One region of the Sporosarcina sp. P12(2017) genome, then DNA from elsewhere that is predicted to be linked to it. Evidence: riboswitches for the same ligand, from Rfam matches in the RefSeq annotation. Region 1 holds a riboswitch; the other holds the start of a gene.
The links. Region 1 has a riboswitch for S-adenosylmethionine ahead of CSV80_RS04795 (bifunctional homocysteine S-methyltransferase/methylenetetrahydrofolate reductase). Riboswitches for the same ligand answer to the same signal wherever they lie in the genome.

Region 1 (7,727 bases):
ACGATGGAAGGTCAAATCGCAATTCGGACATTTCGGACCATCCGGTAATCTTTCATCGGCTTTTTGTTCCGGAAATAACTCTGAACCACCTAACCAATGTGCTAAAAATTGTTGAATTGATAACGGTTCCTGATCCGGACTGAAAGAAAATGTTTGTGAGTAAAATGCACATTTATCACATAAATGACGCTCTATTACATCATTTGATGTTTCCTGTTTAAACACTACAGTAGCTGGTCGTTCTTTACAGTTTTCACAAAGCATTGAAATTCACCTCATTCTATCTCTTCATAAATTAATGTAACTAACATAGCGCGAAGAATACGTGAACGTAACGCATCCCGCTCTGGCAACATATAACGCAGAGTAGCACGGCCTACTGCAGCAAGCATCAGTTTAGCTTCACGTTCTGTAATGACTTCTTCTTCAATTAAACGGATAATGACATCTTCCGCCATAGTAGATGACGCTTCACTCTCTAAAATCTCTAACGCTTGTTCAAGTAAGTCCTTGCGGGAGTTGGTACGTACCCTGTAAATCCGGATGTAGCCTCCTCCTCCTCGCTTAGACTCAACAGCGTAACCTCTCTCGACGGTAAACCGGGTTTTGATTACGTAATTAATCTGTGATGGTACACATTGGAATTTCTCAGCAATCTCATTTCGTTTGATTTCAATAGAAGCGCTATCTTCCTCTTCTATAATCGACTTCAAATATCCTTCTATAATGTCAGAAATATTACGCATCTCGTCACCTCTTTTCGCTCGTTCATCTAGTTGACTTTGACTATCTTTGACTTGATTGTATCGCAAGAATTAGGCGGGATGCAATTCATTTGTTTGTATGTATACATGATTACGTTAAAAGAAAACTTGTTGCTAGGTTGTCACAACAGGCTATTAATTATTCAATTAGTCACCGAATTAAAACAAGACGAATACTTTTCACTTACGGCCAACTACTGCAATCCTCCTAAATAGAATTCTGAATGAATAGAAAAAACTGAAGAGCAGATCCACATAGCGGATTGTCTTCAGCACAAGGTATACGTATATTTACTCATTCTCTATTTATATAATGATAGGTTCTTTGCGCAACGGTTCGAGATCGACTACGAAGCCCATGTCTTCAAGCATTTTTTGATCTTGATCATTTTCCTGACCGGCTGTTGTGAGATAGTCACCGATGAAGATAGAGTTTGCAGCGTAGAGGCCTAGTGGCTGCAGGCTTCGCAAGTTGACTTCACGTCCACCCGAAATGCGGATTTCTTTGCTAGGGTTGATGTAGCGGAATAGGCACAGGACTTTTATGCAGTAGCGTGGATCCAGTTCTGATGTCCCTTCTAATGGTGTTCCATCAACTGCATGCAGAAAGTTCACAGGTATTGAGTCAGCGTCCAGTTCGCGTAGGCTACGCGCCATGGAGATGATATCTTGCTTTGTTTCCCGCATGCCAACGATGACGCCTGAACATGGAGATATGCCTGCTTCTTTAGCCAACCCTACAGTGTTTACACGATCATCGTATGTATGCGATGTAGTTATACTTTCGTGATGCTCTGCGGATGTGTTCAAGTTGTGGTTGTAGCGATCTACGCCCGCCTCTTTCAAACGGGTTGCTTGGCCTGGCTTCAAAATACCTAGGCAAGCACATACCGTCATTCCTTTGTGTTTTTCTTTTATCTGCTTAACAGAATCAATGACTATGTCCAGTTCACTGTCACGCGGTCCCCGTCCACTTGCTACGATGCAATAGGTGCCCGCTTTATTAGCGGCAGCACGTTCTGCACCTTCTAGTATCTCTTCCGATTTCATCATCGCATACTTTTCGACAGGTGCTTTTGAAATGATGGATTGTGCGCAATAACCACAGTTCTCCGGACATAATCCTGATTTCGTATTGATGATCATATTCAGCTTTACCTTATTTCCGAAGTAATGTGATCGAATCGAGTACGTCGCGTGCAGTAATAATAGCAAATCTTCATCTGGGCTATTCAATATTGCGAGTGATTCCTCGTCAGTTAATACATGCCCTTCCAGTACTTGAGTAGCCAGCCTTTGGTAGTTCATTATAGCGTACGCCTCACTTTCAAGTGTTTTGAGATTCTAAACGCGAATATGCCTGACAGTACAGCCAGAATTAGATCTTTTGGCAAAGGAGGCATCATCCATAGCCATGCGATCTTGTAGGTAAACACGTCTGGTGCAGCAGCCCACATCTTGTACGCAAAATACATCCAGCTTGTGCCTACTATATAGTTGATTGCCGTAGCGACCAGTGCCGCGGTAATATATGCAGGCATGGTCTGACTTCGCTCGACAATCTTCCCGGCTACATAAGCTATTAAAATGAAGGTAAGAATAAAGCCAAACGTTGGACTCAAGATTTGACCGAAGCCGCCTGAAAATTTAGCGAAGACCGGTGCACCTGCTAATCCTATTAACATATATACCGTCATAGATAACGCACCTAGACGGCTGCCAAGTAATAGTCCTGATAAAATTGCGAAAAACGTTTGTAATGTAATAGGTACTCCACCAACTACTAAAAACGGCACGAAGGATGTGATGTTTGCTCCAATCATCATTAATGACGCGAACATTCCACTGTATACAATGGTTAGTGCACTGAACCTACTTACCGGTTGCCTCTCCGTTGCTGTTGCCATCATGTCACCTCTTTTATATTAGTTACCATAAAAACAATAATAGTTAACGCATAATATGTCAACACATTTTATTTTATAGTTAACCCATAAAAAACAAATAAAAAAGACTGCAGCAAAATGCTGACAGCCTACTTCTTCTCATCAATCTGTTCTTCTTTTTCTTTACGAAACAAAACGCTTGAGATCAATCCACTGAATATAGCAGCCCCAATTGTAATGTACACACGCATATCATAAGCAACTTCTTCGTAACTGCTACCTATCATAATCCAAGCAATTGTACCTACAAGAACAGCGATTGGAAATGAATATTTAAAGAACCGCATAATTCCTCACCTTTTCGAGTTGTTTCATTGATTTTAGCATATATATCGCAATTTCTCTATGCTCTAACTCCGCACTTCGAACTTCACCAAACATTCACTTGACGATATCCAACAAAGCCGCTATGATGTGGTTAGAATAATCTAAATAATTGAATAAGAAACATATCTTATCAAGAGAAGCTGAGGGACTGGCCCGTCGACGCTTCAGCAACCAGCCATATAGGCAAGGTGCTACTTCCAGCAGTCTGTCAAATTGACACTCTGAAAAGATGAGAGGGAACTAGTCATTGAGATTACAAAGCCTTCTAATATACTTGAAGGCTTTTTTTGATTAGAAAAAGCAAAGGGGAGATGGAATTATGTCATTGCTAGATAAACTACAAACAAACGTCTTAACGGCAGATGGTGCAATGGGGACGATTTTATATTCTTACGGAATTGATTACTGTTATGAAGAACTAAACGTAGAAAAGCCTGAAATTATAGAGCAGATTCACCAAGACTACATCGCAGCCGGCGCAGATATTATACAGACGAACACTTACAGTGCAAATGCGAACAAATTAGCTCGCTACGGCTTAGAAAGTCATGTAACAGAATTCAATAAAGCGGCCATTCAAATTGCAAAACGCGCAGCAGCACCTGGGGGACAATTTGTACTCGGTACAATTGGCGGCCTGCGTGGCATACGTAAAAGCGATGCTACATTGGATGAAATAGAAAAAGTCGTACTAGAACAAGCGAGTGCATTATTGGCAGGCGATCCGGATGGTCTTCTATTGGAAACATATTACGACTTTGAAGAGTTATCATCTGTTGTGACAACGTTAAAGAAAATCACGGATGTTCCATTGATCGCACAAGTTTCTATGCATGATCCCGGCGTATTACAGAACGGACTCTCATTAAATGATGCACTTCATCAACTTGAATCTCTTGGTGCAGATATCGTAGGCGTCAACTGTCGCTTAGGCCCTTACCACACGATTCAAGCATTCGATAATGTTACATTACCGGAACAAGCATTTTTATCCGCATATCCAAACGCCAGTCTATTAGATGTGGAAGATGGACGTATTGTCTATGAATCTGAAGCAGAATACTTCGGACGCGCTGCCGTATTACTTCGTGATCAAGGCGTTCGGTTGATCGGTGGATGTTGTGGCACAACACCTAAGCATATTAAAGCAGCGAAAACACAGTTAACGCGACTTGCACCTATCACAGAAAAGGTCGTACATCCGGAAAAGCCTATCGTGATTCATGAAGCGGGACCTACAAAACATCAACCTCTTCATGAAAAAGCGAAAACAGAGCGTACGGTAATTGTAGAACTAGATACACCGCGCCACTTGGAAACAGAAGATTATATCAAGGGTGCAAATGTGTTATATGACGCAGGAGTTGATGCTATAACAATGGCAGATAATTCACTTGCTTCCCCTCGCATCAGCAACATGGCGATGGGTTCAATCGTTAAGATGAAACATAATATCCGCCCGCTTGTACATTTAACGTGCCGTGATCACAATCTTATCGGCTTACAATCACATTTGATGGGACTCGATGCATTAGGCATTCACGATATCCTAGCTGTAACAGGCGATCCGACAAAAGTTGGCGACTTCCCCGGTGCAACAAGCGTCTACGATGTATCTAGCATGGAGTTATTGCAGTTAATTAAGAAATTGAATGAAGGGATTTCGTTCTCCGGTAAGCCATTGCGCAAGAAAGCAAACTTCTCTATTTCAGCAGCTTTCAATCCGAACGTACGCGTAATTGATCGAGCTGTACAACGACTCGAGAAGAAAATTGAAGCGGGTGCAGACTATTTCATCACGCAGCCGGTATACACGAAAGAAAAGATTATCGATGTATACGAAGCCACAAAACACTTGGATACACCGATCTTCATTGGCATCATGCCATTGACAAATATACGAAATGCAGAGTTCCTGCATCACGAAGTACCGGGTATCAAGCTTTCAGAAGATGTGTTGGAAAGAATGCGTGAATGTGGAGATGACCGTGAAAAATCAACTGAAACAGGTCTTGAAATCGCAAAAGAATTGATTGATACAGCAGCGCAGTATTTTAATGGGCTGTATATCATCACACCATTCCTCCGTTACGATATGACATTAGAGTTGTATGAGTATATTAAGGAAATAGACCAGAAGAAGAAGGAGAGGGAATTAACACATGCAGAGACATCCTATTGAAGAGCAACTAGACAAACGAATCCTGATCATTGATGGTGCGATGGGGACGATGCTGCAAGCGGAAGATTTCTCAACGGAAGACTTCGGCGGAGAAGAATATGATGGATGTAACGAATACCTAAGTGTGTTACGCCCCGATGTTTTAGAGAAAATTCACGATGAATATTTAGATGCTGGTGCTGATATCATTTGTACAAATACATTTGGTGGTACTCCCCTTGTCTTGAATGAATTTTCACTTGGTCATCGTGCAGATGAAATTAATGCAAAATCTGTGGAAATCGCGAAAAAGAGTGCAGCGAAGTTTTCTACACCAGAATGGCCACGTTTTGTCGCAGGTGCGATCGGACCTACAACAAAGACGCTTTCGGTTACGGGCGGCATTACGTTCGATGAACTATCCAATGATTTCTATGTGCAGGCAAAAGCCCTTGTAGAAGCAGGCAGCGACTTGATACTGATGGAAACGAGTCAGGATATGCTAAACGTGAAGGCCGGAACGATTGGTATTAAAAAGGCGTTCGAAGAGCTTGGACGCGAAATTCCTATCATGATTTCAGGGACGATCGAGCCGATGGGTACAACACTTGCTGGACAAAGTATTGAAGCTTTCTATATTTCCATTGAACATGTCCACCCACTTTCGGTCGGCTTAAACTGTGCGACAGGTCCTGAATTCATGACGGACCATTTGCGTTCATTATCTGACTTAGCGACAAGCTATGTAACTTGTTATCCAAATGCGGGATTGCCAGATGAAGAAGGACATTATCATGAGTCCCCTGATTCTCTATCGAAAAAGCTGGAAGGCTTCGCTGAAAAAGGCTGGTTGAACATGGTTGGTGGTTGCTGCGGTACAACGCCTGATCACATTCGCGCAATTCGTGAGGTAGTAAAAGATAAGGCTCCACGCAAGATGCCGGAAAATCCTCATGGTCATGCCATTTCAGGGATCGAACCTTTGCTTTACGACGATACATTGCGTCCATTATTAATCGGTGAACGTACAAACGTTATCGGTTCACGTAAATTCAAACAATTAATTGTAGAAGAAAAGTTTGAAGAAGCTGCTGAAATCGCACGTGCACAAGTAAAACGTGGTGCTCACGTATTGGATATTTGTCTTGCGAACCCTGACCGTGATGAATTGTACGATATGACTCGCTTCATGAAAGAAGTCGTGAAAAAAGTCAAAGTTCCTCTCGTCATTGACTCTACAGATGAAAATGTCATTGCAGAAGCATTGAAATTCTCGCAAGGTAAAGCAATTATCAACTCTATTAACTTAGAAGATGGTGAAGAACGCTTTGACGCTGTACTTCCTTTAGTAAAAAAATATGGAGCAGCTGTCGTTGTCGGAACGATTGATGAAATTGGAATGGCGGTCACGAGGGAACGTAAGCTGGAAGTTGCGTTGCGTTCTTATGATTTACTCGTCAACAAATGGGAGATTCCGCCCGAAGATATCATTTTTGACCCACTCGTCTTCCCTGTTGGTACAGGTGATGCGCAATACATCGGATCAGCCGTAGAAACAATTGAAGGAATTCGATTAATTAAAGAAAAACTTCCACGCACCTTAACGACTCTCGGTGTCAGCAACGTATCCTTCGGGTTACCGCCTGTTGGCCGTGAAGTGTTGAACGCTGTGTACTTGTATCACTGTACACAAGCAGGTCTCGATTATGCGATTGTCAATACAGAAAAACTTGAGCGCTTTGCTTCGATTCCAGAAGCTGAAATCAAGTTGGCGAACGACTTGCTGTTTACTACAACAGATGAAACACTAGCTGATTTCACGGATTTCTATCGTGGTAAGAAAAAAGAGAAGTCCGAAGATGATATTCCGAAAACTGTGCCTGATCGTCTCGCGTACTATGTAGTAGAAGGTACGAAAGAAGGTTTAATTCTTGACCTGGAAACAGCTTTGAAAACATACGATGCACCACTTGATATCATCAATGGGCCTTTAATGAAGGGAATGGCTGAAGTTGGACGTTTATTTAATGACAACCAGCTGATCGTAGCGGAAGTTCTTCAAAGTGCTGAAGTCATGAAAGCTTCTGTTTCCTACCTTGAGCAGTTCATGGATAAGAATGAAGACGATAGCGGAAAAGGTAAGATTATCCTGGCGACAGTAAAAGGTGACGTACACGATATCGGGAAAAACCTCGTAGAGATTATCTTAAGTAATAACGGATTTAAAGTAATAGACATCGGAATCAAAGTTACTCCAGCTTCATTAATTGAAGTGATCCGTAAAGAAAAACCAGACATTGTTGGCCTATCAGGTCTTCTCGTAAAGTCTGCACAGCAGATGGTGTTGACGGCACAGGACTTTAAAGCAGCAGGAATCGATACGCCAGTAATGGTTGGCGGTGCCGCTTTAACGAGACGCTTTACTGAAACGAAAATCGCACCCGAGTATGATGGCCCGGTTATTTTTGCAAAAGACGCGATGCAAGGTCTTGATTTAGCAAACCGTCTTCAAAGTACTGACAAAGGAGC
Region 2 (7,727 bases), on a different contig from region 1:
AACCAACTGATCGAGCATGCAGAACAGAATCATACACGGATTTACGAGTTAATGATTCAATCAGAAATCAAGCAAAAAAGCATGCAGAGGGAAACTATCATCAAGAAAATGTCAGAGCAGTTTACGGTGATGGAAGAAGCAGTTCGTAAAGGGACGACTACTTCTGTCATGTCACGCACAGGACTAACAGGCGGTGATGGACAGCGATTATATGATTATGCGGAAAAAGGAAATTCTTTTGTTCATCCAACTACACTACACACCGCTGCGAATGCACTGGCTGTATCAGAGGTAAACGCGAATATGGGAAGAATTGTCGCAACGCCCACTGCGGGATCAGCAGGTATTTTGCCTGCAGTTCTCGTTCATGCGCTCGATAGTGGGAAGTACACCCGCGAACAAATTGTCTTATCTATGTTTACTGCTTCTGCACTAGGGTTAGTCATCGCAAATCGCGCTTCCATTTCAGGAGCTGCAGGAGGATGCCAAGCGGAAGTCGGCTCTGCTACTGCAATGGCAGCAGGGACATTAGTGGAACTTGCTGGCGGTACACCTGACCAAGTCGGTCACGCAATAGGTATCGCACTGAAAAACTCATTGGGACTGGTTTGTGATCCTGTGGCGGGTCTAGTAGAAATCCCTTGTATTATCCGAAATGGTCTGCATGCTATCACAGCTGAAGCTGCCGCAGATATGGCGATGGCAGGGGTTGTTAGCATCATTCCTCCAGACGAAGTGATCCACGTTATGCACGAAGTAGGACAGAACATGCCCGAGTCACTGCGCGAAACTGGAATCGGTGGACTTGCTGGTACGCCTACGGGTCAAAAACTAAAAAACCAAGTATTCGGGAAAGAAAATGTGAAAAAAGAAAAGAGTAGCGGTGCTCCTGCTAAATACCAAAGTGCCTATGAAATCATCGGCCCTGTCATGATCGGTCCATCAAGCTCACACACTGCTGGAGCTGTTCGAATTGGAAACGTTGCACATCAGCTATTGAACGAACAACCTATTCGTGTGAAGTTTTCATTAATGGGTTCTTTCGCCACTACTTACCAAGGACACGGTACCGACTTGGCGCTTCTGGCTGGTGTCATGGGGTACAATACGACAGATGAAAGAATTCCGAACGCGATAGAACTTGCGAACAAAATAGGATTGGAATATGAATTCACGAAACGTGTGCTCGGCAGCTATCATCCTAATACTGTACTGGTCGAGTTAACAGGCCCAACCAACAAAATAAAAGTCCTCGCCAGTTCACTTGGCGGAGGTAAAATCGAAGTGCAGGAGCTTGATGATTATCCGTTAAAATTCTCAGGCGAACGTCCGGCACTATTAATTCGCCACACCGATCAAAAAGGTGTTATTGCAGATCTTTTAGGTATTCTCTCAAGAAAAGGAATCAATATCGCGCGTATGGCGAATGAACGATTTGCAATAGATGGTCCCGCTATTACGATTTGTGAAATCGACGGCTCTGTGGACGAAGAAATGCTTGCCGAGTTAAAGCGTGATGTGCCTATTATTGATGATATTGTCTTGGTAGAAACAGAATAAATGTGCAGTAAAATACCAGACGTGAAGACACTTTCTATTGTCTTCACGTCTGGTATATTTTTACCTAGCTACTATACATGTGTATATTATTTTTCCATCCATGCTGGTTTACCGAACCCTTTAAATTCGGATTCAATCACTTCTAAGAATTGCTCAGATTCTACTACTTCCATAATATCTTTCGCAAATTGCTTATCCACATTTTCTGTTTTCACAGCTACCACATTACGGAACCGATCGGGCATATCTTCTAAAGCCAGTGCTTCTAACAAATCCATATTTGCTGCAATGGCAAAGTTACCAGGTACTGCAGCTAAATCAGACCCCTCAACCGAACGAGGTAATTGTCCCGCTTCAACCGGCTGAATGACTAAGTTTTTCGGGTTCTCTGTGATATCTTTTTCAGATGCTGTCAATTGATCAATACCTTCATCCATTTTCACTAACCCTGCATCTTCCAATACATATAATGTTCTCGCTGCGTTCACGGGATCATTCGGAATAGTAATTGTTGATCCATCTTCAATTTCCTCAAGAGAAGTATATTTGTTTGAATAGATACCTAATGGCGCTGTCGGTACTATAATCAACTCAGAGAGTTCCATATTGTTTTCTTTCTCGAAGTTTTCTAAGTACGTAATGTTTTGGAACAAGTTTGCATCTATATCGCCACTGTCCAGTGAAATGTTTGGCTGAATATAGTCACTGAACTCCGTGATTTTAACGGTATATCCTTTTTCTTCAAGACCAGGCTGAATTGCTTTTTTCAGCATATCACTATAAGGTCCTGCTGTTGCACCAAAATGAATATTTTTATCATCATCCGATTTTTCAGTAGACTTTTCTCCTCCACAAGCTGCTAATGCCGCAACCAACGCAGTAAGAATGAATGCCAGTACTAGTTTCTTCATAATCCATCTCTCCCCTATTATCTTTTATCTATCATTTTTGAAAAACGATCTCCACCAAATTGAATCAACTGCACGAGCACTATTAAAATGGCGACGGTGACTAGCATAATACTATCATCATATCTGTAATAGCCAAAACGAATGGCTAAGTCCCCAATTCCGCCTCCGCCAACAAATCCAGCCATTGCTGAATAGGCAACTAAGTTAATTAGTGTCAGTGTAAGTCCTTGGATAATACTCGACTTTGATTCAGGTAATAACACATTCCAAATAATCATCCATGGCGAAGCACCCGTTGAAATTGCAGCCTCTATAACCCCTTTGTCTATTTCACGCATGGATGTTTCAACGATCCTAGCAAAGAAAGGAATAGCTGCCACGGAAAGCGACACACTTGCAGCTGCCGGTCCAATCGTATTTCCAACAATCAGTTTCGTCAGAGGTATTAGGGCTACAAGTAGTATGATGAATGGGATGGATCGAATAATATTAACGAAAAACCCAACTACTGAATTTATTGCACGGTTCTCTAAAAATAACCCTTTATCTGTTGTAAATAACAGAACCCCGAGTGGCAATCCAATAATCAGTGCAATTGTAAGCGAGATGCCGATCATATAAAGTGTTTCACCAAATGCTTTTGTAATATCCGGCATGAGTTCCATGATGTGAGATAGATCAAACATGTTGTCGGATCACCTCCACTTGTGCATTTTGTTCGAGTATGTATGCAATCGCCTGCTCTACTTCGTCACGCTCACCTTGCAATTCCATTAAGAAAATCCCAAGTGCTCGTTCTTGAATATATTCAATCGACCCATGCAGGAAGTTTCCTTTCACTCTATACTTCTGCATAGTATCGGAAATCACACCCTCCATGGCTACTTCACCTTTAAAAGTGATTTTTATCAGTGTACCAGCCAAGGTGGACATGACGGTATCCGGGATTTCATACGACACTACACTACTAATAAACTCCTTCGTCAAAGGTTGAACTGGGTTAGAAAAGATGTCATACACTTGTCCTTCTTCAATGACTTTTCCGTCTTGCATAATCGCCATGCGATCACAAATTTCTTTTACGACATTCATCTCATGCGTAATTAACACAATGGTGATATTCAATTCTTTATTGATCTTTTTCAACAATCGTAAAATGGACATTGTTGTATTAGGATCCAGTGCAGATGTCGCTTCATCACAAAGCAAAACGGATGGATTATTAGCTAGGGCTCTCGCAATACCAACGCGTTGCTTCTGTCCTCCGCTCAACTGCGCAGGATATACATTGCGTTTATCGGATAGCCCCACCATTTCAAGAAGTTCCATTACACGTGCCTCTTTTTTGTTTGACGACATTTTTGCTGCTTGTAAAGCAAATGCGATATTTTCGAAAATCGTCTTTTGGCTAATTAAATAAAAGTGCTGAAAAATCATTCCGATTTTTAAGCGCGCCTGCCGAAGTTGTACCCCTGATAGTTTCGTTAAATTTACATCATCAATTAAGATCGTGCCGCTCGTTGGTGTCTCCAACAAATTCAAACAGCGTATGAGAGAACTTTTTCCCGCACCTGAATAACCGACAATACCAAATATTTCTCCAGTCTCGATGTCTAGTGATACATCATCTACACCTTTTACCACTTTTTCTTTTGTCTGATAGACTTTAGACAAATGTTGAATTTGGATCATCTTCTCACTTCTTTCTACATTCAAGTAAATAATCGTTATAAATAGTAAGTTTTTAAAACTTCTTTCTAAATAAAAAAATCTTTCATTTTTCTAAATGAAAGAAGTACTGAAATACACTCAGCTTATCTCTCAGATGGAAAACCATGCTGTAGGATTTGGCACCTTCCTTGTTTCATTCAAGGGGTTGCTGGACTTCATCGGGCCTCTTCCCTCAGTCGCTCATGATAAGAGATTACTATTAAATTATATGCGTAAAACATATACTAATCTGAATTTACAAAACTGTCAAGGCGAATAACAACAAGTCAGCAGAATATCCGACTCATTCTATCAACATTACTTTCTTTTGCCTAATCTTCGCAATCATCTGGAATCGAATGTCCAACCTTCTATTGAAAAGTCTAGTATGATCTATGTATACTTAACGCAAATACCCTATCAAAGAAAGAAGGAATAGACTATGGCTTTATCTAACCGATTACAAAATCTCCCTCCGCATTTCTTTACGTTATTATTAAATAAAATAGAAAAGGCTATGGATGAAGGCAGAGATGTAATTAATCTCGGACGCGGAAATCCTGATCAGCCAACACCTCCCCATATTATTAAAGCATTGCAAGAAGCCGTTGAAGATCCAGCGACACACGGCTACTCTCCATTTAGAGGAACACTTGCTTTAAAACAAGCTGTGGCTGAATACTATCAGCGTGAATATGATGTCACGATTGACCCTGAAACAGAAGTCGCGGTTCTCGGTGGCACGAAAATAGGTGTCGTAGAACTTCCTTTAGCTATTATGAATGAAGGAGACTTATTATTACTGCCAGACCCTGGTTATCCTGACTACTTATCAGGTGTGAGCTTAGCGGGTATTCGATATGATACGATGCCACTACGTAAGGAGAATGAATTTCTTCCTGATTACGATAAACTAACAGATGTTCAGAAAAAAGATGCCAAACTAATGTACTTAAACTATCCAAGTAATCCAACAGGCGTCACAGCAACTCCCGAGTTTTATAAAAAAACTGTGGCGTTTGCCAAAGAAAATCAGATTGCCGTCTTACAAGATTTTGCGTATGGTGGAATTGGTTTTGAAGGCCAGAAACCGATTAGCTTTTTACAAACTGAGGGGTCAAAGGAAGTCGGCATTGAAATGCTGTCCCTTTCTAAAAGGTATAATATGGCAGGCTGGCGAGTAGGGTTTGCAGTCGGTAACTCTGAAATAATAGAAGCATTAAATGTATTGCAAGACCACTTATTCACTAGCATTTTCCCGGCAGTTCAACGTGCCGCAATTGAAGCATTGACAGGTCCTCAACAATGCGTTGAAGAATTAGTTGCGCTCTATGAAGGACGCCTGACAGTATTGCTAACGGAATGTGAGCGCATCGGTTGGGACGTCACGGCTCCTACTGGCTCATTTTTCGCTTGGCTACCTGTCCCAGAAGGCTTTACAAGCGAATCCTTCGCTGATTTATTACTGGATAAAGCAGACGTCGCAGTATCACCAGGAAATGGATTTGGTGTTCACGGAGAAGGATATATTCGTGTCGGGTTGTTGGAAAGTGAAGAACGCTTGCAAGAAGCGATTCGCCGTATTGAAAAGCTTGGTTTATTTAAGTAAGAAAAGTAATTCTACACTACATCAATTACACAAAAAGCCTCCTTGCTCATACCAGTATTTCTGGTATGGCAAGGAGGCTTTTTAGAATCTATTAATCGAGTTCTACAGTATCCAGTAACGCTCGTACTTCGTCTGTCGTATTCGTACTCATCAATTCATTTCGAAGTTCAGCGGCTCCACGGAACCCTTTAATGTAAATCTTAAAGAATCGACGTAGCGGTTTAAATAGTCGCGGTTCGAGCTCTGTAGAATATTTATCAAAAAGATCCAGATGTAAACGCAAAAGATCTAGCAATTCTCTATGATCATGCTCTTTCTTCTCTTTTTCAAAGGCAAATGGATTGTTGAAAATACCGCGTCCAATCATAACCCCATCCACACCATACTTCTCCACAAGCTCCAGGCCCATTTGACGATCGAGAATATCACCATTGATCGTCAACAGCGTATTAGGCGCTATTTCATCACGAAGCTTCTTGATTTCCGGAATCAATTCCCAATGTGCATTGCCATTGCTCATTTCCTTGCGGGTACGGAGATGGATTGACAAGTTCGCGATATCTTGCTCCAGTACATGTCTGAGCCATGTATGCCATTCTTCTATATCTGTATAGCCAAGACGCGTCTTGACACTGACAGGTAATCCGCCAGCTTTTGCCGCTTGAATAATTGCCGCAGCGGTTTCAGGATGGTTAATCAAACCACTACCTTTTCCTTTTGTTGCAACGTTTGGCACAGGACATCCCATATTAATATCCAATCCTTTAAAACCAAGTTCCGCCATCCCAATACTCATCTCGCGGAAATGTTCAGGCTTATCTCCCCAAATGTGAGCGACGATTGGCTGTTCGTCTTCTGTAAACGCCAAACGTCCCCGCACGCTAAAGATTCCCTCTGGATGACAAAAGCTTTCCGTATTGGTAAATTCGGTAAAGAATACATCCGGACGTGCAGCTTCGCTTACTACGTGGCGAAAAACCACGTCCGTAACATCCTCCATCGGTGCTAGTATGAAAAATGGCCGTGGTAGATCAAGCCAAAAATTAGTAGTCATCGTTACGTTCAAATCCTCTCTTCAAAACTTGCACCTGCGTACAAAAATAGTTTTTTACATATACTTACCCTTAACAGATGCCAGTCCTACCATTATACAAAAAATGCACAGATGAATTCCACTTCTTTGAGCTACCCTCAAAATTTATTATCGAACTACTTATATTTGACATTGTTTTACCCATTAACTGTAGTCGATTCATACCGTACGGTAAACTAAAAAACCGCTGCTTTTACTACAGCAACGGCTTCATATACTATTTAATAAATTAAGATACTACCTACGCTTAGTTTTCTCTCTACGTAGCTCTTTCATCAGAGAGATGACCATCAATAACATGACGAACGAGAACGGTAAGGCGGCAATAATAATCGTGTTTTGTAAGGCAGCCAATCCACCAACTGACAACAAGATTAATGCAATGGACGATTGGATAATACCCCAAATCATTTTCACACTAGTAGGCGGTGTCAACGATCCATATGTCGATTGCATACCGAGCACAAACGTTGCAGAGTCAGCGCTAGTCACGAAGAACGACGCAATCAACAGAATGGCTATAATCGAAATAATAAATGACCACGGCATTTCGTTAAACATTTCAAAGACTACTAGCTCGGACGAAGAACTTGCGATATCCGCTAGTCCACTGCGCTGCATATCAACAGCTGTCGTACCGAACGTAGAGAACCAAAATGCACAAAGCAATGTAGGTGCAAGAAGGACGCCCACCATGAATTCTCGGATCGTACGGCCCTTTGAGACACGTGCGATAAACATACTGACGAACGGTGCCCATGAAATCCACCAAGCCCAGTAGAAGATCGTCCAGTCAAACAACCATTGCTGGTTACCTGCATTAAGCGGCGCCGTACGAAGACTC

Region 2: it holds a riboswitch for S-adenosylmethionine, as region 1 does, so the genes downstream of both, CSV80_RS10240 (methionine ABC transporter ATP-binding protein) here and CSV80_RS04795 (bifunctional homocysteine S-methyltransferase/methylenetetrahydrofolate reductase) in region 1, are expected to answer to the same signal.

Annotation. Positions count from the first base shown of each region.
Region 1 is NZ_PDYL01000004.1:154,726-162,452, forward strand. It holds gene CSV80_RS04770 (UvrB/UvrC motif-containing protein) at 1-264, opposite strand, end outside; gene CSV80_RS04775 (CtsR family transcriptional regulator) at 276-746, opposite strand; gene bioB (biotin synthase BioB) at 1,071-2,075, opposite strand; gene CSV80_RS04785 (biotin transporter BioY) at 2,072-2,671, opposite strand; gene CSV80_RS04790 (hypothetical protein) at 2,800-2,997, opposite strand; SAM riboswitch class I at 3,162-3,273, shown strand; gene CSV80_RS04795 (bifunctional homocysteine S-methyltransferase/methylenetetrahydrofolate reductase) at 3,357-5,219, shown strand; gene metH (methionine synthase) at 5,200-7,727, shown strand, end outside.
Region 2 is NZ_PDYL01000011.1:18,431-26,157, reverse strand. It holds gene sdaAA (L-serine ammonia-lyase, iron-sulfur-dependent, subunit alpha) at 1-1,560, shown strand, start outside; gene CSV80_RS10250 (MetQ/NlpA family ABC transporter substrate-binding protein) at 1,647-2,471, opposite strand; gene CSV80_RS10245 (methionine ABC transporter permease) at 2,489-3,157, opposite strand; gene CSV80_RS10240 (methionine ABC transporter ATP-binding protein) at 3,150-4,163, opposite strand; SAM riboswitch class I at 4,283-4,394, opposite strand; gene CSV80_RS10235 (pyridoxal phosphate-dependent aminotransferase) at 4,624-5,790, shown strand; gene CSV80_RS10230 (tRNA dihydrouridine synthase) at 5,882-6,844, opposite strand; gene CSV80_RS10225 (glycine betaine uptake BCCT transporter) at 7,121-7,727, opposite strand, start outside.